DNA from 4 places in the Faecalibacterium sp. 3 genome. Region 1 is predicted to be linked to each of the others. Evidence: a T-box and tRNA genes for the amino acid it is inferred to sense, from the RefSeq annotation. Region 1 holds a T-box; the other regions hold tRNA genes.

What was found. A T-box is a leader RNA that pairs with one kind of tRNA and senses whether it is charged. The one in region 1 lies ahead of ACNSPV_RS02490 (valine--tRNA ligase), so its partner is inferred to be a tRNA-Val.
Region 2: it encodes a tRNA-Val, which carries the amino acid that the T-box ahead of ACNSPV_RS02490 (valine--tRNA ligase) is inferred to sense. The anticodon was not compared.
Region 3: it encodes a tRNA-Val, which carries the amino acid that the T-box ahead of ACNSPV_RS02490 (valine--tRNA ligase) is inferred to sense. The anticodon was not compared.
Region 4: it encodes a tRNA-Val, which carries the amino acid that the T-box ahead of ACNSPV_RS02490 (valine--tRNA ligase) is inferred to sense. The anticodon was not compared.

The regions. Positions count from the first base shown of each region.
Region 1 is NZ_JBLWFN010000001.1:539,273-546,771, forward strand. Features, by position in the region: gene ACNSPV_RS02480 (folylpolyglutamate synthase) at 1-665, opposite strand, end outside; gene ACNSPV_RS02485 (VanZ family protein) at 669-1,121, opposite strand; gene ACNSPV_RS02490 (valine--tRNA ligase) at 1,183-3,888, opposite strand; T-box leader at 3,949-4,170, opposite strand; gene ACNSPV_RS02495 (bifunctional homocysteine S-methyltransferase/methylenetetrahydrofolate reductase) at 4,470-6,257, opposite strand; gene ACNSPV_RS02500 (GNAT family N-acetyltransferase) at 6,407-7,015, shown strand; gene hflX (GTPase HflX) at 7,012-7,499, shown strand, end outside.
Region 2 is NZ_JBLWFN010000001.1:912,759-920,257, forward strand. Features, by position in the region: gene ACNSPV_RS04210 (efflux RND transporter permease subunit) at 1-1,435, opposite strand, end outside; gene ACNSPV_RS04215 (TetR/AcrR family transcriptional regulator) at 1,691-2,293, shown strand; tRNA gene ACNSPV_RS04220 (tRNA-Val) at 2,361-2,436, shown strand; gene ACNSPV_RS04225 (transglutaminase family protein) at 2,854-3,552, shown strand; gene ACNSPV_RS04230 (glycoside hydrolase family 2 protein) at 4,140-4,961, shown strand; gene ACNSPV_RS04235 (MFS transporter) at 4,961-5,566, shown strand; gene ACNSPV_RS04240 (SGNH/GDSL hydrolase family protein) at 5,823-6,455, shown strand; gene ACNSPV_RS04245 (GntR family transcriptional regulator) at 6,480-7,208, shown strand.
Region 3 is NZ_JBLWFN010000001.1:1,017,017-1,024,515, reverse strand. Features, by position in the region: gene ACNSPV_RS04760 (helix-turn-helix transcriptional regulator) at 1-483, shown strand, start outside; gene ACNSPV_RS04755 (GLUG motif-containing protein) at 562-1,857, shown strand; tRNA gene ACNSPV_RS04750 (tRNA-Val) at 2,057-2,132, opposite strand; gene ruvC (crossover junction endodeoxyribonuclease RuvC) at 2,368-2,880, shown strand; gene ruvA (Holliday junction branch migration protein RuvA) at 2,988-3,602, shown strand; gene ruvB (Holliday junction branch migration DNA helicase RuvB) at 3,606-4,661, shown strand; gene glmM (phosphoglucosamine mutase) at 4,835-6,190, shown strand; gene ACNSPV_RS04725 (class I SAM-dependent methyltransferase) at 6,207-7,082, shown strand; gene ACNSPV_RS04720 (energy-coupling factor transporter ATPase) at 7,192-7,499, shown strand, end outside.
Region 4 is NZ_JBLWFN010000001.1:849,330-856,828, reverse strand. Features, by position in the region: gene ACNSPV_RS03970 (ABC transporter ATP-binding protein) at 1-917, shown strand, start outside; gene ACNSPV_RS03965 (uracil-DNA glycosylase family protein) at 998-1,696, opposite strand; gene ACNSPV_RS03960 (Cof-type HAD-IIB family hydrolase) at 1,713-2,501, opposite strand; gene ACNSPV_RS03955 (LysR family transcriptional regulator) at 2,514-3,404, opposite strand; gene tsaA (tRNA (N6-threonylcarbamoyladenosine(37)-N6)-methyltransferase TrmO) at 3,417-4,115, opposite strand; gene ACNSPV_RS03945 (aspartate dehydrogenase) at 4,128-4,346, opposite strand; gene ACNSPV_RS03940 (LexA family protein) at 4,395-5,012, opposite strand; gene ACNSPV_RS03935 (helix-turn-helix domain-containing protein) at 5,207-5,488, shown strand; gene ACNSPV_RS03930 (hypothetical protein) at 5,466-5,777, shown strand; gene ACNSPV_RS03925 (FeoB-associated Cys-rich membrane protein) at 5,912-6,079, opposite strand; tRNA gene ACNSPV_RS03920 (tRNA-Val) at 6,259-6,335, shown strand; gene ACNSPV_RS03915 (nuclear transport factor 2 family protein) at 6,773-7,192, shown strand; gene ACNSPV_RS03910 (recombinase family protein) at 7,478-7,499, shown strand, end outside.

The DNA.
Region 1 (7,499 bases):
CCGTAGTCCACCTTGCTGGCAAACTTTTCCGCTTCCAGAAAGGTGATATCCTCCGGGTCCGGCACCACCAGCTCACAGCCGCATTTTCCTGCGGCTACAATGAGCTCGCTCAGCACTGCCTTAGGCTGCTCCGGCGCGGTGACGCAGATACTGCCCTTGCGCATGACACCTGCCGCCAGTGCGGCAAGGCGCTCCACCGAGCGGCTCACGCCGTCCGGGCCGACCGAGGTGACGGCGCACACCGGCATACCGGGCAGCGCTTCGGCAAGGCCCGCATCCGGCAGCTCCACCACGGCCAGCGTGCAGCCCGCTGCGCCAAAGCAGTTGGCCGCTGCTGCCAGCTCTGCTGCGTCCCGGGGCAGAGCCTCGGCGGCGGAAAGAGCTTCTGCCGTCAAGGCCAGCAGGCCCTCGTCCACCGGAGCATCATCGATGCAGATGCGCTCCGACAGCGGGCGGGAACCCGCATGATACAGACCCGCATGGATGCCCTGTGCGTGCAGGATGGCCGCCAGCAGGCGGGCCACCACAGTCTTGCCCGCCGTGCCCGCCACACCCACAAACTGCACCTTCTGCACCGGCGCGGTGAACGCGGTGCGCAGCTGTTCGGTGGAGGCAAAGCCGTCCGGCAGGGCGGCAAAATACTGATTTGCCTGTTCGATGGTCATTGGTTACTCCTTATTACGATGATGAAACAGCAGCCCGCACAACGCCATGAGCACCAGCGCTGCAAGGATGCCTGCCAGCACACCGGCAGAGTCCAGCCACACATCCGTGACCTGACTGCTGCGGCCCGGCGAGTAGATCTGGATGGTCTCATCGGCCAGTGCGGTGAGCACGCCGCCCAGCAGCGGCACGCTGATGTGCCAGATGTAGCTCCGGGTGTACACCCGCATGCACAGCATGAGCAGGAAGCCTTCCAGCGTATACTCGCAGAAATGCGCCAGCTTGCGCACGATGTGATCCGTCAGGCGCTGGGCAAGGGCCGGATGGCCCAGACGGCGCAGCACTCCCTGCAGCAGGGCAAGCACCCGGCCGCTGGAGCCCTGAGAGACCTCGCCGATCTTCATGGAATTGGAAAAGATGAACACGATGCAGCCAAGGAGGGCAAGAGTAAAGAGCACCCGCCCTGCAGCGACCCACGGAAAAGCGCACTGTGCGCTGCTATGACGACCCCCGCTCAAATCAGCCCAGAGCCTTGATGCTCTGTTCAATGTTGGCGAGCTTGTCCTGACTCTTGGCGTATTTATTGCGGATCTCCTCCACCAGTGCCGCCGGAGCGCGCTCCACAAACTTGGGGTTGTTCAGCTGGTTTGCGAACATGGCCATTTCCTTTTCGGCCTTGGCCTTTTCCTTGTTCAGACGTGCCAGCTCCTTGTCGCGGTCGATGAGCTCCATCATGGGGATGAAGCCGCGTGCAGCGTGGGTGGACACCTGCACCATGCCGTCGGTGCTGCCCTCATACTTCTCGGTAAAGGTCACATCGGTGGCAAAGGCGAACTTTGCCAGATAGACCTGTGCCTTCTGGAAGGGTGCTGCATCGGCAGTCTCGATGATCATGCTGGTCTTTTTGGCGGGGTGGACATTCATCTCAGTGCGCATGGTACGCACGGCCTTGATGTAGTCCATGACTTTTTCAAAGGCTTCCTCTTCGTCAGCCCAGTTGTGAGCTTCATCGAAGGTGGGCCAGCTCTGGGTCATGATGGTCTCGGCAGAGCCGGGCAGAGCCTGATACAGCTCCTCGGTGATGAAGGGCATGAAGGGATGCAGCAGCTTGAGGGCCTTATCCAGCACATACACCAGCACGCGGCGGGCAGTGTCGGCCTGCTGTGCGTCGCCGGAATTCAGGCGGGGCTTTGCGATCTCGATAAACCAGTCGCAGTAGACGTCCCAGATGAAGCTGTTGATCTTGGCAGCGGCCAGACCCATCTCGTAGTGGTCGAGGTTGTCGGTCATGGCACCGGCCACCTGATTCAGCTTGGTGAGCACCCACTTGTCGCTCATGTCCAGCATCTCCTCGCTGGGCAGGCCCGGCTCAAAGTCCTCGGGCAGGTTCATCAGCACAAAACGGGTAGCGTTCCACAGCTTATTGGCAAAGTTGCGGGCAGCCTCCACCTTCTTTTCGATATAGCGCATGTCATTGCCCGGGGTGGAGCCGTCCACCAGCATAAAGCGCAGGGCGTCTGCGCCGTACTGGGCAATGACCTCCAGCGGGTCGATGCCGTTGCCAAGGCTCTTGGACATCTTGCGGCCCTGACTGTCGCGCACGATGCCGTGGATGCAGACAGTGCTGAAGGGTGCCTTGCCGGTGTAGGCCAGACCGGAGAAGATCATGCGGCTGACCCAGAAGCCGATGATGTCGTAGCCGGTGACGAGGGTGTTGGTGGGATAGAAATACTTGAGGTCTTCGCTCTCCTCATTGGGCCAGCCCAGCGTGCTGAAGGGCCACAGAGCGGAGGAGAACCAGGTATCCAGCGTATCGGGGTCCTGGGTCAGCTTTGCGCTGCCGCACTTGGGGCAGGCACAGGGAGCGGACTTTGCCACCACGGTCTCGCCGCAGTCATCGCAGTACCATGCCGGGATCTGATGGCCCCACCACAGCTGACGGCTGATGCACCAGTCGCGGGTGTTCTTCATCCAGTTCATATAGTTCTTGGTGAAGCGCTCGGGCACGAACTTGATCTCGCCCTTCTCCACGCTCTCGATGGCGGGCTTTGCCAGCGGCTCCATCTTGACGAACCACTGCTTGGACACCATGGGCTCGATGGTGGAGTGGCAGCGGTAGCAGGTGCCCACCTCGTGCTTGAGGGGCTCGATCTCCTTCAGGAAGCCGCCTGCTTCCAGATCGGCCAGAATGGCCTTGCGGGCCTCGAGGGTGGTCATGCCGGCGTACTTGCCGCAGTCCAGCACCTCAGGCTCGTTGATGGTGTTCTTGCCGGCGGCGAACAGAGCATCGGCAGCAGCCTTGTCGGCAGCGCCGGTCATGTGACCGTCATAGGTGAACACACGCACGATGGGCAGGTTGTGGCGCAGGCCCACCTCAAAGTCGTTGGGGTCGTGGGCGGGGGTGATCTTGACCACACCGGTGCCCTTGGTCATGTCGGCGTGCTCATCGCAGACAATGGGGATCTCCTTGTTCAGCAGGGGCAGCACCACATGGCAGCCGTGCAGATGGGCATAGCGGGGGTCGTCACCGTTGATGGCAACAGCGGTATCGCCCAGCATGGTCTCGGGACGGGTGGTAGCCAGCTCCAGCATCTCGCCGGTCTCCTTGACCGGGTACAGCAGGTGCCAGAAGCTGCCGTCCTTCTCCTCGTACTCCACCTCGGCGTCAGAAATGGAGGTGTTGCAGTGGGGGCACCAGTTGACCATGCGGTTGCCGCGGTAGATCAGGCCCTTGTCGTACAGACGCACGAACACTTCCTTGACGGCTTCAGAGCAGCCCTCGTCCATGGTAAAGCGCTCGCGCTCCCAGTCGCAGCTGCTGCCCAGCTTCTTCAGCTGGCTGACGATGCGGTTGCCGAACTTGGTCTTCCATGCCCATGCACGGTCCAGAAAACCATCGCGGCCCACCATCTCCTTGGTCAGGCCCTCGGCACGCATGGCCTCCACCACCTTGGCCTCGGTGGCAATCGAGGCGTGGTCGGTGCCGGGCACCCACAGGGCGGCATAGCCCTGCATCCGCTTGGTGCGGATGAGGATGTCCTGCATGGTGTTATCCACCGCATGGCCCATGTGCAGCTGACCGGTAACGTTCGGGGGCGGCATGACGATGGTGTAGGGTTTCTTGTCGGGGTCTGCCTTCGTGTGGAAGTAGCCGCCGTCCAGCCAGAACTGGTAGATGCGGTCTTCCACCTGGCTGGGATCGTACTGTTTTGCAAGTTCTTTCATAGGGTCCTCCCAGTAAAAAATGATGAAGTGGGACGAAAAAAAGCCGTCCCACGGAACGTTCCATGGGACGGCTGTAATAACCGCGGTACCACCCAAATTGCGCAGAGCATCCTGCGCCCCTTGATGCCCCGGTAACGTGGGACAGCTCCGAGAGCGGCTTGCTCTTCAGCTCACCGCTCCTGCTCCAAAGTGACAGCACACCGCCCGACCGTACCGGATTCGCAGCATTCTCCGGCTCTCTGAACGGCAAATGCAGTGCGCACTCTTCTTCAACGCATTTATAAAAAGAATATAGCGTTTTTTGTGCGATTTGTCAATTACTTTTTCTTCAAAAGAATTTATCCTGCTGCCTCTTGCGGTTTGGGCCTTATTCGTGAAAGCGCGTTTGGAGTGGCCCGCAGGCCACGACAAACGCAAATATAAAAAATATTTTTCCGCTGAAGATGCAACGACGACCGCTGCCTGTGGCAGAAACAGAGAGGAGTTGTTGGGGCCGTGGCCAGCAGAATGCAAGGCCCGCTCAAGGGCCGTAGCATACGCTGGGAGCCACAACCCGTCCCAGAGCGAACGCGTCGGCCATTTTAATCTGCAATTCCTTCCTTTTTCAGCCGGGCAATGAGCCGCTCCATCAGGGCGATGCGGTTGAAGGGGGTCATCAGGTAGAAGCCGTCTGCATAGGGCGCTGCGGCCTGTGTAGCCTTCACCGAGACTTCCAGTCCCAGCTCTTCGCCCTGCGCACGGTCCAGCCCGGCAAAGCGCTCGACGATCTCAGCGTCCACATGGATGCCGTTGACCTCGTTCTCCATGAAGATGGCGTTGCGCTGGCTCACCACCGGCATGATGCCCGCCAAAATCTTTGCCCTGCTGCCCAGCGCTTCCCGGGTCTTTTTCAGGTTTTCCACCGCCTGTGCCGAGAGCACCGGCTGGGTGAGGAAGCCGCTCATGCCATTCTCCAGCTTTTCCTGTGCACGGCGCAGCTCCACATCAAAGTTGCGGGCGTTCAGGTTCAGCGCACCGAACACGGTGAGGGGCGAGGGCATTTCCCGACCCTCGCCTGCCAGCGAGACGATGTACTGCGCCAGCTTGCGGGAGTTGAACTGGTACACGTTCTTCACCTCGTCCCGCTCTGCGGTGGGGATGGGGTCGCCGGTGATGGCCAGCACCTCCCGCACGCCCTCGGCATACAGGCCCAGCAGCAGGGCCTTGGTGGCGTTCAGGTTGCGGTCGCGGCAGGTCATGTGGGGCAGCACGTTCAGCCCCAGCTCCCGGTGCACCCGGCAGGCCACCAGCGAGGAATCCATCCGTGCCCGGGCAATGGGGCAGTCTGCAATGGTCAAAAGATCGGCCCCGGCAGCCTGCAGGCGGCGGGCCCCCTCCAGATAGCCCGTCAGGTCGGCGTCCTTGGGGGAGTCCAGCTCAATAGCGATCACCTTTTTGCCCGCGTTCAGCTTGCGCAGAAAGGCATCGTCCATTTCCACTACCGGCTTTGCGGCAGCGGGTACCGGCGCTGCCGCTGCCACCGGCAGCTGCTCCGGCAGCGCATCCAGCGCCGTGCGCAGGGCCGCAATGTGGGCGGGCGTAGTGCCGCAGCAGCCGCCCAGAATGCGCACACCCTCGGCGGCAAGGCCGACCAGCTCCCGGGCAAAATATTCCGGCCTGCCCTGATACTGCACCCGGGTGCGGGTGACCACCGGGTAGCCTGCGTTGGGCATGACAGACAGGGGCAGCTCTGTTCTGCCCAGCTGCTGCACCAGTGTGCGCATGGCACCGGGAGCAGAAACGCAGTTCAGGCCCACGGCATCCACTGCGCCGCAGGCGGTCATGCTGCGCACCAGCTGGGTGCAGTGCCGTCCCTCACGGGTGTAACCGTCCGGCAGCACCGCAAAGGACACCAGCACAAAGGCGTCCGGCACCGTTTCTTTGATCTGCTTCGCGGCTTCGGCCACACCGGCGTCGCTGCTCAGCGTCTCAAACAAAAAGTTCTTTGCACCCAATGCGGCAAACCGCTCGGCAAGGGCTGTATAGATCTGTGCCGCCGGGAGCGATTCCGTATCCGGGGCCGGGCCAAGATCGGCGAACACGGCAGCGCCGGTCTTTGCAGCGGCCTGTGCGGCCAGCCTCCATCCCTCGTCTGTCAGGGCCTCCCACAGCGGATTTCCCGCCGCCGCCATCCGCGGCAGACCAAAGGTATTGGTCTTGATGGCATCGGCACCTGCTTCCAGATACGCACCATGCACGGCCAGAACTCCTTCCGGGTCCAGCAGATTCGCCTGCTCACACTCCTGCCCGGGCTTTGCTTTATAATAGGTGCCCATGCCGCCATCGAACAGCAGCGGGCGTTTTTTCAAGATCTCACGCACATCACTCATGGAGCGTTCTCCTTTTCCCACAAAAACACTTGGCTTTTAGTTTAATGCACAAAAGCAGTCTGGTCAAGCGTTTTTTCGCGGCGGCGCTTGCAGGAACGCCAAATTTGTGCTATCCTATGCATACTTTATAAAATAGGGAGGTGTGTGCCATGCGCCACGCCGGAACGCAGGAGTTTGAGACTGACCGGCTTTTTCTGCGCCGCCTGCTGCCGGAGGATGCCGACATGATGTACGCAAACTGGGCGTCCGACCCGCAGGTGACCCGTTTTCTGCGGTGGGAGCCCCACAAAAACGCTCTGGAAACGCTGGGCCTGCTGGCGGCATGGGCCACACTCTACCCGAACCCGGACTACTACCAGTGGGCCATTGTGGAAAAGGCCTCCGGACAGGTGTTCGGCAGCATCGGCATCTTCAACGCCGCGTTGGGAGATGCCGGTCAAAAAGCATTCTGGCCGGAGCTGGACACCTCGGGCGGCATCTGGGAAGCAGGCTACTGCATCGGACGGAGCTGGTGGAATAAAGGTCTTGCCACCGAAGCGCTGAAGGCTGTGACCGCGTACTGGTTCAGCCATACTGACGGGGACTGGCTGACCTGCTGCCATGCCAAGGCAAACCCCGCCAGCGGCCGGGTGATGGAAAAAGCCGGTTTTGTGTACCACCACGACACCGTTGATCACAAGTTTGACGGCACACCGGTGGAATGCAAAAGCTATTTATTGACGCGGGAGCGTTACGAACATAGAAAGGACTTACCGTGAGCGAACTTTACGATATCTTAGTGGAAACACCCCCGACGAAGGTCATTCTGCTGGCACTGGATCAGGGCCTGTGGGACTGTGAGCGCAGTCTGGCAGAGCTTTCTGCCCTGTGTGAAGCTAATCACATGGAAGCCGTGGCGCAGGTGACCCAGAAGCGCCAGACCCCGGAGACCGGCATCGTGCTGGGCAGCGGCAAACTGGAGGAAGCCAGCCTTGCCGCCGAAAGTCTGGGTGCAGAATGCGCCGTATTTGACGGTGAACTGACCGGCAGCCAGATCCGCAACATCTCCAATGCGCTGGGCGGACTGGAAGTGATCGACCGCACCATGCTCATTCTGGAAATTTTCCGCAGCCGCGCCGTCACCAACGAGGGCAAGCTGCAGACCGAGCTGGCCCTTCTGCGCTACCGTCTGCCCCGTCTGCAGGGCATGGGCGAGGCACTGAGCCGTCAGGGCGGCGGCGGTGGCGGCGGCGGCGGTGCCCG
Region 2 (7,499 bases), 370 kb from region 1:
TGCCGGTCTTATAGGAGCTGTTGGCCAAAATCAGCTTGTAGCCGCCGGACTGCAGGATCTCCATGATGCTGTCGGGCAGCAGCTCGGTCTGGAAGCCCGGGCCGGTGATGGAATCCAGACTCACCACCTGCGTAATGCCGTCCACGTCCTTGAGTTCATCGCACAGGTCGCTCACCTCGGTGGCGGTCAGGTCGTCATGCACCAGAATAAAGTGGCTGGTGGTCATGCCGAAGTCCTCGCCCAGCTTGTTGGTGCCCACGATGCCGGTCAGGTCCTGCGGCAGGGAGTCAAACAGGGTGTAGTACACCTCGGTCTTGTTCTGCGCGATGGCAAAGGGGATGAGGACGAGGATAAAGACGACCACGATGGGCACCGAGTGGTTGGAAACAAAGTAGCTGAGCTTTTTCAGCTTGGGGATCACGGTGCGGTGCTTGTACTTTTCCACCCATTTATCAAAGGTAAGGATCAGGGAGGGCAGGATGACCACGGTGCAGATGACGCCGAGGGCAACGCCCTTTGCCATGACAAGGCCGATATCGCGGCCCAGCGTCAGGCGCATGGCACACAGTGCAAGGAAGCCTGCAATGGTGGTCAGGCTGGAAGCGGAAATGGAGGTCATGGTCTTGCAGATGGCGCTGGTCATGGCCTCCTCGTTGGAAGAGCGCAGCTCCTTCTCTTCCTGATAGCGGTGCAGCAGGAAGATGGAGAAGTCCATCGTGACGCCCAGCTGCAGCACGGTGGCCAGTGCTTCGGTGATGTAGCTGATCTGGCCCAGAAAGATGTTGGTGCCGAAGTTGTACGCAATGGGGAACAAAAGGCCCAGCATGAACAGCAGCGGGGTGATGGTGCTTTCCAGCGAAAGGAACAGCACCAGCAGGCTGGCACCCACGGCGATCAGGATGTACATGGGCATTTCCTGATTGACCAGTGCCTTGGTGTCCTGCAGGATGACGCTCATACCGCCGAAGAAGCAGTCCTTGCGCAGCAGCTTTTCGATCTGAGCGACGGCTTCCATGGTCTCGTCGCTGGCGCTGGGAGCGTCAAAGCGAACGATCAGCATGGTGGAATCGTTCTTGCCGAACATGAACTGCTGCACATCGGCGGGCAGCATCTCGGTGGGGATGCTGGGGTCGATCACATCGCTGAGCCAGAAGGTCTGGGTGACGCCGGGAACGGCTTCGATATCCTTCTTCATGGCGATGAGCTCGTTTGTGGGCAGGCCCTCTACCGTGATCATACCGGTGGAGGCCAGATGGAAATCGTCCTCAAGGGCTACCTCGCCGATCATGGAATCCAGATCCTGCGGCAGGTAGGTGAGGATGTCATAGTTGATGCGGGTGGCGATCGCGCCGATCGCGGAAGGGATCAACAGCAGGAATGCTACTGTTAAGATCAGCTTGCGCAACCGCACGATGCCCTGTGCGATCTTTTTCATGAGAACCCTCCATAGAAAGTGGTTTGGTTAAAGAATCTTAGTAAAATGACTTTCGGTCATTTCTAAGCAAAATCTATTATAATCATGCCGGACCGGGTGTCAAGAACAAAAAATGACCAGAGGTCAGTTTTCTTATCAACTGCCTGAAATTGTATAAGAATTGGCCCTTGCGCTATCCTGCCCGGACTGCTAAAATATTGATACAGCACGAACGAGCGAGAGAAAACAAGAGGAAAAGAGGAATCGTCAGGGACTATGGGTACCGTGGAGGGCAAAAAGCAGGAGAAGCGCCGGGCGCTGCTGGAGGCAGCCTATGATCTGTTTCTGGAGCGAGGTGCCGCAAAAACCAGCGTGGAGGACATCACCAGCCGGGCCAAGGTGGCCAAGGGCACCTTTTATCTGTATTTTCAGGATAAAGGTGCGGTGATGCAGGCGCTGCTGGGCCGGGTGAGCTACCAGCTGCTGAGCGATGCGTGCGAAGCGGTGGAAAAGCAGACAGAGCTTGAAAACTTCCCGGACAAGATGGTGGCGGTGATCGACCACATCATCGAAGCGCTGCGGAAGGATACGCTGGTGCTCAAGTTTCTGGAGCACAACTTCATATGGCCGGGGCTGGACCAGATCGAGGCCAGCCGCGAAGCCGAGCCGCTGATGCGCAAGCTGCTGAACGCGGTGCTGACCAGCCCGGAAATGGCCGGCCGCACCGAGCGGGAGATCTACCAGCGCATCACGGCACTGGGCAGCATGTGCATGTCGGTGTGCTATTCCAGCGTGCTGGAAGGCAAGCCCGATGACATCGAGGCCATGAAGCCGGTGCTGTATGATATCGTCCGCAGGTCGCTGAAGGTGGAAAAATAAAAAATCACAGAAAAGTATTGCTTTTTTGCACAGGCTGTGGTAAACTATTCAAGTCGATATGACTTATGGACGGTTAGCTCAGCTGGTAGAGCATCTGCTTGACGTGCAGGAGGTCACAGGTTCGAGTCCTGTACCGTCCACCACGAGTCCCCAGACCAAAAGGTCTGGGGACTTTTTTCGTGGTGGCGGTACAGGACTCGAACAGCACGGCCACGCCGCAGGCGGGGCAACAAACACCCCAGTGCAACGACGACGACCGCAGCCTGCGGCTGAAACAGGGAGGAGTTGTTGGGGCAGCGTTCGGATTTTTCAAAGCCCTGCCAAGGGGCTGAAGAAAAATCAGCAAACGCAACCCGTTGCTGTTGCTTAGTGCGCGGTTCCCAATGCGTAGGAATGTCTACCGGGATGACTGCCGTTTTGTGGTGGACGGTACAGGACGAGAACTGGGACAAGCAAAGGCAGGGTATCACCATGAGGGCGATATCCTGCCTTTTGATATTCTTAACAAGGCGTGGTATACTCGGCTTAGTTCAGCAAATCGGAATTTGTGAAGGTGCTTTATGGACAAATATTTAAAAGAAACAAAAATGTTAAATTATTCCAACGCAAACATACAGCAGTTAATTCGGGAAAGACGATGGAAAAATATAAATGAATTTGAACGCTTAAAATCGATTTATGATTTTGTTAGGGATGAAATATTGTTTGGATATAATATTGATGATAATGTTCCTGCATCAAAGGTTTTGGCAGATGGTTATGGACAATGTAATACAAAAGGAACATTGTTTATGGCAATACTAAGGGCATGCAATATTCCTTGCAGGGTACATGGATTCACCATTGATAAAAAATTACAAAAGGGAGCAATGACAGGGATTGTCTATAGAAATGCACCACAAAATGTATTTCATAGTTGGGTTGAAGTTTACTTTGAGGATAGATGGTATGAGTTAGAGGCGTTTATTCTTGATAAAAAGTATTTACAAAAATTACAGGAAAAAAATAGTGATTGTAAAGGTGCATTTTGTGGTTATGGTGTAGCCGTAAAAGACTTCAAAAATCTAATTATAGATTTTGATAGAAATAATACATATATTCAGAGTGAAGGAATTAATCAAGATTTTGGAGTCTATGATTCGCCTGATGACTTGCTAAAAGCACACCATCAAGAAATGTCTGCGATAAAAGCATTTTTATATAAACACTTTGGCAGGCATTTAATGAACCGAAACGTCAAAAAAATTAGAAATTGCTAAATTCGCGTTTGTGGAGCGAAGCGGAACAATGAAAGCCCCAGTGGGGCTTTTAAGCGACCGAACGGTCTTGCGGCAGCAAGATGGAGGGGCCTCGCCCCGACAAGTTCGCGTTTGCAAGTACAGAAACCCTCTCAGGCCGCTTCGCGTCCAGATTCCTCCTTTTGTCACCTGCGGTGACATCTTCCCCCGGCCGGGGGAAGTCATTCCTCTCAGGGGGAGCTTTATGGGTGCTTTCCGTCAGCTGCAAAGAGCTCGCCCTTCCCGGGATCTGCGCAACCATTACGCCGAAATTTCGGAAAAGATCATCTTTCCACTGCAAAAATAAGTTAAGAGAACGGCAGCCGCCGCAGAAGTTCCGGAAACGGAAGGACTGCGGCGGTTTTCTTTTTGCGGCTTGTTGGATACATCTGCTTGTGAAAAACTTACAAATATATTAGTTCACATTTGGCAGTTCAAAACCGAATGCGCACGCAAAACGACCGATTTTCGCACGCATCTTGCGAAATACGGTCACTCTGATAAAATAATGACAAAGATCAGAAAGCAACAAAAAATCACTGTACCACAGCAAAAACAGGAGGAATCGGATGCGTAGTATTGCAAAGCTCATGAAGGACTGGCAGTTCACCGGCCCGAACGGCGTTACCACCGCCGTAGAGCTGCCCCATACATGGAACGCTAAGGACGGTCAGGACGGCGGCAACGATTACTGGCGGGGCTGCTGCACCTACTGCACCCGCTTTGCAGCACCGGTGTACGACCCGGCACAGCAGCAGGTATGGCTGCAATTTGAGGGCGTCAACGCCAGCGCCGCCGTGCTGCTGAACGGTCAGCAGCTCTGCACCCATGACGGCGGCTACTCCACCTTCCGGGCAGAGGTCACGGAACTGCTGCAGGCAGAAAACCAGCTCACGGTGCGGGTGGACAACAGCGTCAACGACCGCGTTTACCCCCAGAAAGCGGACTTCACCTTCTACGGCGGCATCTACCGGGATGTGAGCCTGCTGGTGGTGAACAAGAACCACATCGCACTGGGACACTTTGGCGATACCGGCGTGAAGATCACCCCGGCCCTGCAGGAGAACAGCGCCGACATCCGGGTGGAAACGCTGGTGGAAGGCAGCGGCACCGTGACGGTGGAGCTGCTGGACACCGAGGGCCGCACCGTTGCAAAGGGCGAAGGCGAAAATGCTTCCCTCCATCTGGATGCTCCCCACCTGTGGAACGGCGTCAAAGACCCCTACCTGTACACCTGCGTGGTTCGTCTGCTGCAGGACGGCCAGCCGGTGGACGAAGTGACCACCCGGGTGGGTCTGCGCAGCTTCTCTGTGGATGCTATGTGTGCAGCGTGCCCTTCTTCCTGCTCACCGTCCGCACCAGCCAGAAGGAAGGACAGAAGGCCAGCCTGATGAAGTACGTCAGCGTGGCACTGGTGTGCTATGTGGGCGTGCTGGTGCTGCTGCTGCTCTGGGGCCGCGGCGATGCCTTCACCCTGTCCATTCTGGGCGAGAATGGCCTTTCCATCAATCTGTACACCATCCTGTTCATCGCCTTCTTCGGCATCGGCTACGGTGCCTACTACGCCACTGCCGATATGCCCATCCCCATGGTGGCCGACTGCTCCGACTACGAGACCTACCGCAGCGGCAAGTATATCCCCGGCATCATGGGCACCCTGTTCAGTCTGGTGGACAAGCTGGTGTCCAGCCTGTCCGCTACCGTGGTGGGCATTGCGGTCAGCTTTGTGGGCCTGCAGAGCCTGCCCACCCAGTATGATCCCTACACCCCGGGCATGAACTGGGTGGTCATCGTGCTGTTCTGCATCATTCCCATGGTGGCATGGGCGGCTACCCTCATCGCCATGAAGGGCTATACCCTGACCGGTGCCAAGATGAAGGAGATCCAGGCGGTCAATGCCTGCCGCCGCGATGCAGTGGCCAAGGGCATGAAGCTGGAAGAAGCCATGGACAAGTGGCAGACCATGGATCAGCTGCCGGCGGAATACCGGAGCTGAGGCCCTGCGCGAAGCACCTCTCATTGTGGACGGCTGCCTGAACAAAAGCAGCCGTCCATTTTGTATGCCGGGAAAAGCTTTGAAAAAACTGTTGTGTTTCCCGGCGGCGCAGAGTATAATAAAATCATTCTAAGCGGTTCTTTTGTTGTTTCCGGTTTCCGGCACCTGCACAGCAGCGGCTGCACTGCAAGCCCGGCCTGTCTCCCCAAAACAGGCGCAAAACGCTGTGCAAGCAATGGAAAGGAAGACTGTGAGCATGAAAAATATCCTGTGCTATGGCGATAGCAATACCTTCGGCTTTACCCTGCACGGCGGACGCCACCCTTATGACGTGCGCTGGACCGGGCGGCTGCAGCTGGCCCTTGGCCCGGCGTACCGGGTCATTGAGGAGGGCTGCGGCGGCCGCACCACTGTGTTTGAAGACCCCATCGATCTGGGCCGCAATGGCCGCACCAGTCTGCCGGTGTGCCTTGCCAGCCACAACCCGCTGGATCTGGTCATCCTGATGCTGGGCACCAACGATATGAAGCACTACTTCCAGAACAATGCCTGGAGCATCGGGCAGGGAGTGGCCCAGCTGCTGCACCTGATCCAGACCTATCCCTATGCGCCCAATTATTCTGCCCCGAAGGTGCTGGTGGTCTCGCCCATCCATATCGGGCCGGATGTGGCACACAGCCCCTTCGGCAGCTTCCAGCCGGAAGCCATTGAGATCTCCAAAGGTCTTGCCGCAGAGATACGGCGTGCAGCAGAACAGGCGGGCTGTGCATTCTTTGACGCCGCCGCCGTGGCTGGCCCCTGCGACGAGGACTCCATCCACATGGACGCCGCAAACCACGCAGCGCTGGCCCGGGCACTGGAGCCGCTGGTTCACCAACTGCTGGACTGAGAAACCGTTTTCGGAGAGATGCCTATGCCGACCAAGGAAAACAGCAGCCTGCCGCTGCTCATCAGCCCGCGGCTGGAGGGCGAGAACAACCGCGAATATGCCTACCGCGTGCTGCGGCAGAACATCATCACGCTGCAGTTCGCGCCGGGCCAGACCCTGAGCGAGGCAGAACTGAGCGAAAAGCTGGAAATGAGCCGTACCCCAGTGCATGAGGCTGTGATGATGCTCAAGAACGAGTGGCTCGTGGATGTGCAGGCCCAGCGCGGCAGCAGCGTTTCCATGATCCGCGTGGACTACCTGCGCGAGGGCTTCAATATGCGGCTGATGCTGGAAGCCAGCATCATGCAGCAGCTGGCGGGCCGTCTGACCATGCAGCAGCTCAAGCCGTTTGCCGCCTGCATCGAGGCGCAGGCCAAAGTGGCCAACAGCGGCAACTATGAGACCCCCGGGCAGGAGTTCGTCTCGCTGGACAACGACTTTCATCAGCTGCTGTACCACTATGGCGGTTACGACCGCGCATGGCAGGCTGTGCACAACGTCACCTCGCACTACGACCGGGTGCGCTACATGACCAATGCGGTCATCCGACAGGATGAGAACCGTGTGGTGGAAGAGCACCGCCGCTTTTACAACTACCTCATGCTTGGCATTCCGCCCACGGTGGATATCCGTCAGGAGATGGAGGAACATCTGGGGCATTTCCGCGATGGATTCCAGCAGCTGCTGGAAAAGTTCCCGGATTTCTTCGAGTGATATATCATAACAGGTCAAGACCCGTCAGCAGAGCTGTATCCGCTGGCGGGTCTTTTTTGCTTCACGATATAAAAAGTGCGAATCCACGCTTTTTAAGCAGTTCCGAAGCAAAAGCAGAAACTCGCATCTGTCAATGGATCACATTCAATATATCAGTTAATGCCGTGAATTTTCCAAGAAAATCAGCCTTTGACTCCGTGAAAAAAGGCCGATTCTTGTGCATTATGCTCTATTTTCGCAGAAAATATTCGGCTTGAGAGAATATGCGTTTTCTATTGACGAATCTATCGA
Region 3 (7,499 bases), 480 kb from region 1:
GTCGCGCACATTTTCTCGGAGCTGTATGCCGCCCCACCGGAACGGATGGCACACTACCTGAAAGCCAAGGTACTGGAACTGCTCATGCTCCTAAACGACCTACCGCAGGAGTCCTTCTCGGAAAAGCGGCAGTTTTTCTCCCGCAGTCAGGTCACGGCTGTCCGGGCGATACACGATGCAATGATACAAGATCTCAGTCACCATTACACATTGGCTGAGCTTTCCCGGCAGTTCGGCATTGCGCAGACTTCCATGAAGCTCTGCTTCAAAGCCGTTTATGGCAGCTCCATTTATCAATACATGAAAACCTACCGGATGCAGACCGCCCGCGTCCTTTTGCAGGATACAAGCCGCAGTGTGACCGAGATCGCAGCTACACTCGGCTATGATAACCCTAGCAAATTTTCGGAAGCGTTCAAAAAGGAATACGGCATAAGCCCCACTCTGTTCCGAAACTCGCCGTCCGAATTGGATGTTTCCTGACGGTTCGGAGTGGCAGACCGTCTTTGTTTTGTTATACTTTCTGGTTAGAAGAAACTAACAAAGAAAGGATATTCCATTATGAGACGAATTCAAACCGGCGTGATTGCCGTATGCCTCGCCGCCGCTCTCCTGTCAGGCTGTGCAGGTTCTTCCGCCCAGAGTACCGCAAGCAGCACTGCCGCAAGTTCTGCGGCAGCTTCTTCCATCAGCACCACTGCTGTTTCCGCCAACTATGACGGTGGTTCCGGCACGCAGGAAGACCCCTACCAGATCAACAGCGTAGATTCCCTGCTGACCTTTGCTTCCAACGTCAACGATGGCTCGCAGGGCGGCTATGCCGGTGTTTCCTTCAAGCTGACCAGTGATCTGGACCTGTCTGGCGTCGAGTGGGCTCCCATCGGCAACATGAACGACATGGAAACACACTCCACCCTGTTCCTCGGCTCCTTTGATGGCGACGGCCATACCATTTCCAACCTGAACTATACTTCGGATGTTTACAACTGCGGTGCCGGTCTGTTCGGCGTAAGCTGCGGTGAGGTGAAAAATCTGACACTGGAAAATGCCACGGTCGCAGTAACGGAAGGCACTTCCATGGCCATTGGCGGTGTTGTGGGCTACAACATGGGCTCTGTAGACAACGTCACACTGAAAGGTGATTCCACCATTACCGGCAACAACTGTGTCGGCGGCATCGTGGGCGGCAACAACAACTCCATCACCAACTGCACGGTGGAGGGCGCTACCGTGGTCGTCATCGGTGACAATCACTTTACCGATCAGATCATCCAGGCAGACGTTGCCGAGTGCGGCGGTCTGGTAGTCGGCGGCAGCTTTGGCGGCAGCATCGACAGCTGCACCGCATCCGGCACCGTAAAAGCCACCGGCAATGAGCCGGTGGGTCTGGGCGGCATCGGTGGCTGTCTGGAAATGATGGACACCATCACCAACTGCACCGCTGATGTGACCATCGAGAGCGAAAACGGCGGTCACGCCATTGGCGGTTTATGCGGCTATGCGGGTACTCATTCCAACCCGGATATCTGCCTTGAGACGGAAGGCTTCTCCACTAAAAACTATCCCTCTGTCATTGACAACTGCAATGTGACCGTGAACATCAAGGCAAACGGTGCCACCCATGTGGGCGGCCTTGTGGGTACTGGTCTGTACTACTACGGTGAGGAGACGGTTTTCAAAATCACCAACTGCTCGGTAAAGGGCAGCATTGACGGTGCCGTTACACCCGGTACCGTTGCAGGCCGCGCCGAGGGCAGCACCATTGAAAGCTGCACTGCCGATGTGACCATTGACGAGAACGCTGGTACGGAGCAGGTCGGCACAACGACCCAGATGTACGAAAGCGCAGACCAGTAAAATGATTTTCTCCATAAGGGCAATCAAGTTCGCACAATGATAACTTGATTTCAAAGAAAAAGGCAGGATACCACCGTCATGGTGATACCCTGCCTTTGCTCGTTTACTGTTCCGAGTAGTCCTTTCGCAGAACCTCTTGTAAACAAAAAACGTACCCGAACCCCTTCTCATAGAAAATCGGGTTCGAGTACGAACTGTATGGTGGACGGTACAGGACTCGAACCTGTGACCTCCTGCACGTCAAGCAGATGCTCTACCAGCTGAGCTAACCGTCCATATTCCGTTTTTTGCCGAAATCAGCTTGTTTATGTTATCATACCTTTTGCAAAAAAGCAAGCCTTTTTTGCAAAAAATATAAAACTTTTTTGAAATTACGGTCTCAAAAAGGCCTTTTCTGCGCGGGAACGCAGATTTCGGCGCAAAGGATCGGCGGCTTTCTGTTGCTCACACTGTTTTGTTGTGATATAATAATAAAGTTATAATAGGAATAGTATCGGAAGGTATCGCAGCATGAGAGTTTTGGGCATCGACCCCGGCTACGCCATCGTGGGCTGGGGCGTGGTGGATTACGGGGGCAACCGGTTTGCGCCGGTGGATTTCGGTGCGGTGTGCACCGATGCAGGCGTGCCGTTCGAGCGGCGTCTGGATGAGGTGTACACCGGCATCAAAGAGGTGATCGAGCGCACCCGGCCTGAGGTGCTGGCCATCGAAAAGCTGTTCTACCAGCACAACCAGACCACCGTGATCGGCGTGGCCGAGGCGCGGGGGGTCATTCTGCTGGCAGCGGCGCAGGCGGGCCTGCCCATCTACGAGTACACCCCCATGCAGGTCAAGCAGGCAGTCACCGGCTACGGCAAGGCAGTGAAAAAGCAGGTGCAGGAAATGACCCGCGTGCTGCTGCATCTGCCCGCCGTGCCAAAGCCGGACGATACCGCCGATGCGCTGGCAATGGCCATCACCTTCTGCCACACCAACGGCAACCAGCTCAACCGCTTTGTCCGCCGTGTGGCCGGGCCGATCTGACCCTCTCACCGGTTCCGTCCGCCTGCGGCGGCGCGGTGCCGGAGCTCTCCCGAAGGGCGAGCTGAACAGAGGAAAATTGGCCGACACAGAAACTGAGAGGGTTTCAAATGATCTACTGTCTGACAGGAAAAATCGTCAAAAAAAGCATGAATGCCGTGGTGCTCAGCTGCGGCGGTGTGGGCTACTACGCCCAGTGCCCGGCCAGCGTGGCGGGCGCACTGCCCGGCGTTGGCAGGGAAGCCACCATCTACACCGTGATGAGCGTCACCGAGAACGATGTGAGCCTTTACGGCTTTGCCACCGAGGAGCAGCAGGCCTGCTTTGAGATGCTGACCGCCGTGTCCGGCGTGGGCCCCAAGGTGGGCCTTGCCATCCTGAGCGTGATGGAGCCGGAGCGGGTGGCGCTGGCGATCTCGGCGGGGGACCACAAGGCGTTCAAGGCGGCTTCCGGCGTGGGCCCCAAGCTTGCCCAGCGCATCGTGCTGGAGCTGAAGGACAAGGTCGCCAAGGGCTTTGTGGACGGCATCTCGCTGGAGGATGTGGCGGGGGCTTCTGCGCAGACGCCCGCCGCCCAGAGCAGCAGTCAGGCCATTGCGGCGCTGGTATCGCTGGGCTACAGCCAGAGCGAGGCCGCACTGGCTGTTTCCAAGATCGATGCAACATTGCCCGTGGAAGAGATCATCAAGCTGGCCCTGCGCGGCATGGCAGCAGGCAGGAGGTAAACGATGCAGGACGAAACCGCGCTGTATGGCGCAAAAATGATGCAGCCCGGCATGACTGCGGCGGACAGCGAGGAAAACAACCTCCGCCCGCAGCATCTGGAAGACTACATCGGGCAGGAAAAGGTCAAGCAGAACCTGAAGATCTATCTGGAAGCCGCCAAGCGGCGCGGGGAGCCCATGGACCACATCCTGCTCTACGGCCCGCCGGGTCTGGGCAAGACCACGCTGGCGGGCATCATTGCTAACGAGATGGGGGTGCAGATCCGCATCACCAGCGGCCCGGCCATTGAAAAGCCCGGCGACCTTGCCGCCCTGCTGACCAACCTGCAGGAGGGCGATGTGCTGTTTATCGATGAGATCCACCGCCTGTCCCGGCAGGTGGAAGAGGTGCTGTATCCGGCGCTGGAAGACTATGCGCTGGATATCATGATCGGCAAGGGCCCCAGCGCCCAGAGCATCCGCATCAATCTGCCCCGGTTCACGCTGGTGGGGGCCACCACCCGTGCGGGCCAGATCACCGGCCCGCTGCGGGACCGCTTTGGCGTGCTGCTCAAACTGGAGCTGTACGGCCCGGACGAGCTGAGCCGCATCATCCAGCGCTCGGCAGGCATTCTGGATCAGCCCATCACCCCGGAGGGCGCATACGAGTTGGCCAAGTGCAGCCGGGGCACCCCCCGCGTGGCCAACCGCTTTTTGAAGCGCATCCGCGACTTTGCCACCGTGCTGGGCGATGGCATCATCGATCAGGACGTGGCCCTGATGGGCCTCAAGAGGATGGACGTGGACGCGCTGGGTCTGGATGAACTGGACCGCAGCCTGCTGCGTGCCATCATTGAAATGTACAACGGCGGCCCGGTGGGTCTGGAAACGCTGGCGGCGGCTCTGGGTGAGGAGGCCGTCACGCTGGAAGACCTGTGTGAGCCGTATCTGATGCAGATGGGCTTTCTGACCCGGACGCCGCGGGGCCGCTGTGCCACCCGGCTGGCCTACGAGCATCTGGGCCTGAAAGCGCCGGAGACCGGCGCGCCCGAAGAGAACGGGCAGCAGAGTTTGTTCTGAGATAAACGGGCTTGCCCTCTCAGTCTCACTTCGTTCGACAGCTCTCCCAAAGGGAGAGCTTCATGAGCGAAAAACCAAAAGATGCCAAAAAGCTCCCCCTTTTGGGGGAGCTGGCAATGCCGCAAGGCATTGACTGAGAGGGTTCTTCTTTCTATAGAAAGTGGGGTTTTATTATGGGAAAATACTTTGGAACCGATGGCGTGCGCGGTGTAGCGGGCGCAGACCTGACCTGTGAACTGGCTATGAAGATCGGCCGCGGCGCCGCCGCGGTGCTGACCGGCAGCACCGGCCACCGTCCGCGCATCCTGATCGGCAAGGACACCCGCCAGTCCGGCGATATGCTGGAAGCAGCCCTGACAGCCGGTCTGTGCAGTGTGGGTGCGGATGTGGAGAGCCTTGGCGTTCTGCCCACGCCCGCTGTGGCCTATCTGGTGGGCAGATACAATGCAGATGCCGGCATCGTGATCTCGGCGTCCCACAACCCGATGGAGTTCAACGGCATCAAGATCTTTGCCGGTACCGGCTACAAGCTGCCGGACGAGGTGGAGAACGAGATCGAGGTCTACATCGACAACGACTGTGCAGGCATCGAGCTGAAGACCGGTGCCGAGGTGGGCCGTGTTTACCGCCGCGACGACGGCCTGCAGGACTATGTGGATCACCTGTATGAGTCCATCCACGGCGACCTGACCGGCCTGAACGTCTGCATCGACTGTGCAAACGGTGCTTCTGCCGCTGTGGCGCAGAAGCTGTTCCCCCGTCTGGGCGCAAAGTGCACCTTCCTTGGCATTGCACCGGACGGCCAGAACATCAACAGGGGTGTGGGCAGCACTCATCTGGAAAATCTGGAAAAGGCCGTGGTGGAAGGCGGCTTTGACTGCGGCATTGCATTTGACGGCGACGCCGACCGCTGCCTTGGCTGCGACGAAAAGGGTCAGGAGATGGACGGCGACAAGATCATTGCCCTGCTGGCGATGACCATGAAGGAAAAAGGCCGTCTGGACGGCGACACCGCTGTGGTCACGGTCATGTCCAATCTGGGCTTCATCAAGTACATGGAGGCACAGGGCATCAACACCGAAAAGACCGCCGTGGGTGACCGCTATGTGCTGGAAAACATGCGCGAGAACGGGTTTGCCATCGGCGGTGAGCAGAGCGGCCATGTGATCCTGCTGCACCATGCCACCACTGGTGACGGTGAGCTGACCGCCGGAAAGCTGCTCAAGCTGCTGGCGGAGAGCGGCAAAAAGATGAGCGAACTGAACGGGATCTATGCCCAGTACCCGCAGGTGCTGGTGAATGTGACCGCCAACGCCGCCCAGAAAAAAGCCTATAAAGAGGACGAGGTGCTGGCCGGTTTCATTGAGAACGAGCAGCAGAAGCTTATGGGCATGGGCCGCGTGCTGGTGCGGGTGTCCGGCACCGAGCCGAAGATCCGCGTGATGGTGGAGGGCCAGGATCTGGATGCCATCCACCGCTGCGCCGACCGCATCGTGGATAAGATCAACAAACGCATTCTGGGACAGTAAAAGAAGGGAGGACGCCATGCGCCCTGCAGATACCTGGAAAGACTATGAACTGCTGGATGCCACCGACGGCAACCGTCTGGAGCGCTGGGGTGAGACCATCCTCATCCGCCCGGACCCGCAGGTGGTGTGGAAAACGCCCAAGCAGAGCCCCCTGTGGGCAAAGGCAGATGCGGTGTACCACCGCTCCAATCAGGGCGGCGGCGAGTGGGAATACAAGCGCCGTCTGCCCGAAAAGTGGAAGATCAGCTGCGGCGAGGGCGAGGATAAGCTCACCCTCATCGTCAGCCCCACCGGCTTCAAGCACACCGGCGTGTTCCCGGAGCAGGCTGTCAACTGGGCATGGTACGCCAAAAAGATCCGTGCCGCAGGCCGCCCGGTAAAGGTGCTGAACCTGTTCGGCTACACCGGCGGTGCCACGCTGGCCTGTGCGGCGGCAGGTGCCACCGTCTGCCATGTGGATGCCTCCAAGGGCATCGTGGCGTGGGGCAAGGACAATGCCGTGGCAAGCGGCCTTGCCGACCGGCCCATCCGCTGGCTGGTGGACGACTGTGCCAAGTTCGTTGCCCGCGAAAAGCGCCGCGGCAACACCTACGACGGCATCATCATGGACCCGCCCAGCTACGGGCGCGGCCCCGGCGGTGAGATCTGGAAGCTGGAGGACTGCATCTACGACCTCATCAGCCAGTGCGAGGAAGTGCTGAGCGATACGCCGCTGTTTTTTGCAGTGAACAGCTACACCACCGGCCTGTCCCCGGCGGTCATGGAATATATGCTCAAGACCACACTGGTGCCCCGCTTTGGCGGGCAGACCTCCTGCGATGAGATCGGCCTGCCGGTCTCTGCCACCGGCGGCGTGGTGCCCTGCGGCGCAACGGCCATCTGGGAAGAGTAATATAAAAAGCAAGAGATTTTCAACACCACACGCAGTGTGGTGTTGAAAATGATATAGAATGGGGTACAGCCCCTTTCAGAGGGGCGCACCACCAGAAAGAGAAACACAAATGGAAGAGACGATTTTAACAGCACAAAATCTGAAATTCCGCTACGACAGCGACCAGCCGGTCTACGCACTGGACGGTGTCTCAACGGAAGTAAAGCGCGGCGAATTTGTGGCCGTGCTGGGTGCCAACGGCTGCGGCAAGTCCACTCTGGCAAAGCACTTCAACGCCATCCTGCTGCCGGAGAGCGGCAAGGTCTACGTGGAGGGCATGGACACCGCAGACGATGACAAGATCTATGATATCCGCCAGACCGTGGGTATGGTGTTCCAGAACCCGGACAACCAGATCGTTGCCACCGTGGTGGAGGA
Region 4 (7,499 bases), 310 kb from region 1:
GTCTGATCAACGACGTTCCCCCGAAGGATCGTGATATCGCCATGGTGTTCCAGAGCTACGCTCTGTATCCCCACATGACCGTTTACAAGAACATCGCTTTCGGTCTGGAGCTGCGCAAGACCCCGAAGGACGAGATCGACAAGCGCGTGCACGAGGCTGCCAAGATCCTGGAGATCGAGCATCTGCTGGACCGCAAGCCCAAGGCTCTGTCCGGTGGTCAGCGTCAGCGTGTTGCTCTGGGCCGTGCAATGGTTCGTAACCCGGCAGTCTTCCTGCTGGACGAGCCCCTGTCCAACCTGGATGCTAAGCTGCGTACCTCCATGCGTACCGAGATCATCAAGCTGCACAAGAAGCTGGCTACCACCTTCATCTACGTTACCCACGACCAGACCGAGGCTATGACCATGGGCGACCGTATCGTTGTTATGAAGGACGGCATCATCCAGCAGGTCGATACCCCGCAGAACCTGTACGATATGCCCTGCAACATGTTCGTTGCTGGCTTCATCGGCAGCCCCCAGATGAACTTCCTGGACGGCACCCTGATCAAGAAGGGCGACCTGTACGGTGTTGACCTGGGCGGCGACGTGATCCCCCTGCCCAAGGAGAAGACCGCAGACGGCAAGCTGGATGCTTACGTCGGCAAGAAGATCAAGATGGGCATCCGTCCCGAGGATATCGACGACGAGCCCGAGTTTATGGCAAAGCACACTGACTGCCAGCTGGATGCTCAGGTGGACGTCTCCGAAATGATGGGCGCTGAGATCTACCTGTATCTGGAGTACAAGGGCAACAAGATGACCGCTCGTGTGGCTCCCACCTCCAAGGCTCGCAACGGAGACACCGTCCGCGTTGCATTCGATCCCCACAAGGTCCACCTGTTCGACGTCGAGACCGAGCTGACCATCCTGAACTAAACATTTTAGCGACGATCATTTTTGATCCTCCTATCATAAGAGAAACCGCCGAAGGAAAGAAACCTTCGGCGGTTTTTCGTTTAGGTGGGTTTGTTCAATCGAGACAGAATGCGCTGCCAATCATGGTTCTGTAGATCATCATCCCGGTTGCGAGTGGTGCTGGGGTGGTAGACCGGATAAACAGGATAAGTTTTTTCTACCTGCTCGGATCGATCCAAAAGCCGCAGTTCGACGAGAGCGGTATTGTCTACAAGGCTGCGGAACGAAGTGTCAGGCATGGGATCCTGCGGCAAGGCCAGCAGACTGTTCCGGCAGCAGGCCAGTGAACGAAAAGCAGCTTCCCCTAAAACAATGATGATTTTGGGATCAAGAATTTCAAGCTCATCCCGGAAGAACTGGCTGACGCAAAGGGTGAGCCAACTTTCGTTGACAGGGCCGGAATTATTGCGCTGACGGTAGCAGCAGGCGGCATTCGTGAAAAAACAACGGTTCAGATAAGGCCCCAGAAATTTTTTGATCCGGCGGTCTGTTGGTGAATCGAAGTTCGTGATCGGGCTGTCAAGTCTGCCAAAATCCTGCCCGACGATCAGAATATCGGGATTGTAATTTCTCACCCAAGTGTTCCAGTGATTGATAACGGATGGATCGGCCGATGGCGCATGACACAAATGGTCGCCCTTCCGATAGCCGGGAGAAGAATAAATCGTTTTACACAAATGGCAGGCCGAAACTTTGCCTGCCAGCTGTCGGAGCTGTTCCCGCTTTTCTTCCTCTGTCATAGCACACCTCGCTTGTTCATGCTTCAATCAGCCCATGCTCTACACAATAATGATAGATGCCGTCCTCCGCGCAGGCACCGCAGATGTCTGTGGCTGAGGCTTTCAATGCGTCCGAGCCGTTGGCCATGGCCACGCCGGTACCCACGGCGCCAAACATTTCCAGATCGTTGTTGCCGTCGCCAAAGGCCATGGCGTCGGCTTTGTCGATGCCGTAAGCCGCCAGTACATGGGCGATGCCGGTGCCCTTGCCGCCTGCGGTGGGGATAATGTCCATGGCGCGGTCCCACCATGCGGCGATCTTGGCACCGTGCACATCCTGCATCAGGCGGCCATATTCCTCGGCGCGCCCGCCGATCATGATCTGGTACACCTTGCCTGCGGCCAGTGCGTCAAAATCCTCTGCAATGGGCACGGGGATCTTTGCAATGGCGCAGTAATCGGCAAGGTCTGCATCCGTGCCATTTGCGGCAAGGCGGCTCTCGGTGGCAAGGCACATGGGCCGGCCTAGCGCGGCGGCATTCCGGCGCAGGGTGCGGATGTCCTCTGTGGGGATGGGGCTGGCAAACAGCACCCGGTCTTTATCATAACAGTAGGAGCCGTTGAAGGTAATAAACACATCGAACTGCACACCGGGGAACTCTTCCAGCGGCACCGTCATGGGCGAACGCCCGGTGGCAATGGCCAGCCGGATGCCGTTTGCCTGCAATTTGTGCAGGGTGGAGAGCATAAGCGGTGTGATGCACTTTTTCTGCATGTCGATGAGGGTGCCGTCAATGTCAAAAAAGAGGATCTTTGGCTTGTGCATAAAGCACTCCTTTCAGGTGGGGGCGGCGGGCTGGCGCACCAATTCGATAAAAGCCTTCATCTGAGGTGTGAGCCATTTGTCCCGGTGGTAGAACAGCTGGCGGTGCATCTCCACGGCACAGTCCGGCACGCTCAGCCGGGCAAGGTGCCCTGCGGCCAGCGCCGGACGCACGATGTACTCCGGCAAAAAGGAAAGCCCCATGCCCTGCTCCACCATCTGGCACAGCAGGGCGGCGCTGCCCAGCTCCAGATACGGGTGCACGGCAAGTCCGCGGGCCGCAAGGCACTGGTCCAGCGCGTCCCGGTAGCTCATGCCCCGCTCGGTGAGCAGAAACTCCTGCTGCGTCAGCTCTTCCAGCGAGACCTCTGCCTGCCCGGCCAGCGGATGGCCGGAGGGTGCGATGAAGCACACCGGTTCCGGCACGTCGGCGGCAAGAACGAGGTTCGGCTGCAAAAGGGGCTGATCCAGCGTGTAGGCCAGATCGACCTGATTGGTGCCCAGCATCTGCAGCATCCCGTCTGCCGTGGTGGTGCACAGCACCAGCTCCACCTGCGGGCACAGGGCATGGTAGCGCTTGAGCAGCCCGGGCAGAAAGGTGGAGCAGACTGAATCCGCCAGTGCGATGCGCAGGCTGCCGCTGATCTGCTTTGCGGGCTGCAGCGCGGCCTGTGCCTGCTGGGCCGTGGCAAGCAGGGTGCGGGCGTAGCCCAGAAAGGTCTGGCCTGCATCGGTGAGCCGCACCGTCTTGCCCACCCGGTCGAACAGCGGGGCCCCCAGCTCGGCCTCCAGCTGGGCGATCTGGGAGGACACCGCAGACTGGGAATAGCCCAGATGCCGGGCCGTGCGGGAAAAGCTGTGCAGCTCTGCAATGTGCAAAAAGGTGTTGATGTTCCGCAGTTCCATAGACAGGCCCCCTCAGCGGCGGCAGACGCCGGTCACGGTCAGAAGCTCCCCGTCCACGGTGAAGTGGACTTCCAGCGGGCCGAACTCCATGCCGTACACCCGCTGGGGATCGTGCTGGTAGGAGGGGCGCGGGTCGTTTGCCAGCACACCGGTCAGGGCGGCACGGTCAGCCTGCGGCACCTGTGCCAGCAGCTCCGGCGGGAACGCTACCTGCAGATGGTGGGACTGGGTCTGGCCCGTGAAGCCCTCGGCGGCGTCCGGGTGGCAGTCGGCATAGGGGATATAGGGCTTGATGTCGTAGATGGGGGTGCCGTCCATCAGGTCGGCCCCGCGTACGATGAGCACCGGGCCCACGTCCGGCCGGTGCTCAATGGCTTCCAGCCGTACACTGGAAAGGCCCAGCGGGTTGGGCCGGAAGGGCGACCGGGTGGCGAACACGCCCATGCGGGTGTTGCCGCCCAGACGGGGCGGGCGCACGGTGGGAGACCAGCTGTCCCGCACTGCACCGGAAAACTGCCACACCAGCCAGATGTGGCTGAAATCTTCCAGCCCGCGCACCGCGTCGGCGCTGCGGTATTCCGGTGTGAACACCACCTCGCCGCGCAGCTCCTCTACAAGGCCGCTCTGGCGTGGGATGCCGAACTTGGTGGGAAAGGCCGTGTGGATATGTGCAATGACCTTCAGGGTCATTTCTTTGGGTGCAGTTGGCATGGCGAACTCCTTTTAATAGATCTTTTTCAGGGGGCATTCCGGCGGGATGCCGTACCGTGTCCGGAATGCGTCCAGTTCCTGAGACGTGCGGATGAGCTGAACGTCCTCAAAATGGCCATCCGGGGAGATGAAACCGGCCACCTGCTCCCCGGTGCAGATGCTGCACCGCAGTGCAGGCTGCTGGGTGGCGGGGTCGTAAGAATGGGCAGGCTTTTTGCGGGAGAAAAACATGAGAAGCCTCCTTCTTTTATGAAACGTGCCTGAACGACTGCAGGCGGCTCACAGCCCCCGGCACAGGCCGACGGCCCGGCCCTCGATGTGCAGTTCTTCCAGCTGCGGGCCGGTGTAGACCATCGGCGGGCAGACGGCAGCGTTGTCGGCAATGAGCATCACGGTGCTCCCCTGACGATGGAAGTGCTTGAGGGTGGCCTCGCTGCCGATGCGCACCGCTGCGATCTGGCCCTGCTCCACCTCCGGCTGGCAGCGGATGCATACGATATCCCCATCACAGATGGTGGGAGACATGCTGTTGCCGTGGCAGGTCAGGGCAAAGTCGGCCCGCCACGCGGCGGGTACGCCGATATAGCGTTCAACGTTCTGTTCTGCGGTGATGGGCGTGCCGCAGGCGATGGACCCGATCAGCGGGACCCGCACCATGGCAGGCAGCGGCTCAAAGCCCGGCGGCGGACAGGGCGCATCCAGCCCCAGCAGGTAGGCGGGAGTGGTCTCCAGCGCGGCAGCAAGCTCCTCGAGCTTGGCCTGTGGCAGGTCGTTGACGCCCTTTTCCAGCTTTGTGATGGAGGATTTGGAACGGTAGCCCATGCGCTGGGCAAGCTCCTCCTGCGAAAGGCCCAGCTCTTTGCGGCGCAGGCGCAGGCGGGTGGATAATTCAGACATGGAAAACCTCTCTTATAAACGTATGGTTGTTTGTTGAAGTGAAGGTCTGCTGCCCTCAGTATACCAGATAATTGCATTAAAATCAACTTTTTTCGGTGGATTTGGAAAAATGTGTTGACAATAAATCAATACAGGAATATACTACAACCAAAGATTGTTACACGCCGATGCAAATACAAAAAGGAGAGAGGAACATGGCAAATACAGAGATGATCCGGGAGTACATTCGTGCCAGCGGCTACAAGCTGCAGTATGTGGCACGGGCAATGCAGATCAGCCCCAACGCGCTGGGACAAAAACTGCAGGGCCACACGCAGTTCAAGCTGAACGAAGCGGAACGGCTCAGCGCAGTGCTGGGCCTGAGCATGTACGAGCGGGACCTTTGCTTTTTTGAAGAGCAGAACCGCCGCGAGGCGCTGGCGCGCCGTGCGGATGAAAAAAGGAGGGGAGAGTGTGACAAACGAGCAGAGAAATAAAACCCGGCTGGCGCTGTATCGGTACGGGATGCGGCAGAGGGCGCGCAATCCGGTGGAACACAGCTGGTGCGCTGCGATCGAAGAGAGCCTGACCTATTACCGCCAGCACGACCCGCTGCGCGCCGACCTGTTTGAGCTGCGCTATGTCCAGCACCGCACAGAGGACGATGTCATGGACCGGCTGCACATCGGGCGTACGACCTATAAAAAAGCCCAGCAGGACCTGCTGAGCACCGTGGCGGTGTACGCGGCCGAGCGCGGCGTGTTCTACCGTGAAACAGACAGCTGAAGAATACGAATGCCCCCGGAGCATGCCAGCAGGCAGCATCCGAGGGCATTTTAAGTTGAGATACCGGTTCCATAAGCATGGCACACCGCCGGAACGGCTTTTTGCCTTGACGCGCCCTGCTTGCGAAATGGATTTCAGTGCTTTTTGCTGGGGTCCGGGTTTTCGCAGCGGCTGTGACAGGATGCACAGTTGCCGCCGCAGCCTTCGCCCTTCCAGCCGCCCTGCTTGGAGATCCATACAACGGCCAGTGCAAACAGGATGACCAGAACGATCAGCGTGATGATTCCACGAAGTGTCAACATTTTTCTGTACCTCTTTTCCGGAAGGAAAGGTTTCCGCATTCAGTATACACGATTTTGCCCCGAAGGGCAACGGAAAGTAAAAAGAAAAAGTGTGATTTTTTTAAAATTAGGGCTTGCATTTTGGCAAAGGCCGTGCTATAATAATCACGTTCCAGTTCGGAACGCACGAAACAAAATATGGAGGATTAGCTCAGCTGGTTAGAGCACCTGCATCACACGCAGGGGGTCTGGGGTTCGAGTCCCTAATTCTCCACCAAACAGTTCGTACTCGAACCCAATTCTCTATGAGAAAGGGTTCGGGTACGTTTTTTGTTTATCGGAAATTCTGCGGAAGGACTACACAGAGCGTTAAACGAGCAAAGGCAGGGTATCACTATGACGGTGGTATCCTGCCTTTTGCTTTGAGGAATCAAGTTCGCTTTGTGCGAACTTGATCGCCATCTATATGGCGCATTGATGGCAATTGCTGCGTACGTGCGTACCGGGAGCCTGTACACCTCTGGCAAGGTGTAACACACTAGACTTTGTTCCAAAGTCCGTGTGCTAAGGGGTCAAGCCCCTTAGAATCCCTGCGGATTGTGTACGCACGTACGCAGAAAAATGGCAAAATTTCACTATATCGGGCTGTTCTTTCATGGTGGAGTGTGGTATACTCGGCTTAGCCCAGTAAATCGGAAGTTATGGAGGTACTTTATGAACGAGAGAGAAAAAATTATCCGATTATGGTTTGATATGTGGATTAAGAAAGCAGATTTAGGAATTGACAATATTTTTACAGATGATGTTGTATATACTGAGAGTTGGAGTCCTAAATATGAAAACCGCAAAACGGTAAAGCACTGGTTTGACGAATGGAATACACGCGGAAGTGTTCTTGTCTGGGAGATTAAGCAATTTTTTCATCAAGGCAATCAAACAATCGTGGAGTGGTATTTTAAAAGCAAAATGAATAATGGAAATGTTGAAGAATTTGACGGAATATCTTTAATTGTATGGACACAGGATAACAAAATAAAATCATTAAAAGAGTTTGGTTGCAATCTTCATAATTACAATCCATATCGAGATAGTGATATTCCCGTATTTCGAGAAGAAAAAGCAAATTGGTTTTGAGAGGACTATAAATTCCAGTTTGCCGTACTCGTTCCAGCAGGGTTTGGGGCAGGCACGCCCCAACAAGAGCACTTCGGAAACTCACATGAGTTGAAGAAGTGAAGTCCCGGATGGACAAGAAATTTTCAAGAATTGAAAATTTGTGGCCACGGGACGATTCTTGCTCTCAGCTTTTTCACTGCGTTTCGCAATTTGCACATTTCAATCTGCTCGCAGATTGTTGACAAGCTGCGCTTGACCCGATAATATAAAGGCAAGTCGAATACACGCCAAGGAGGTGCAACCATGACCGCCGTGATCTACGCCC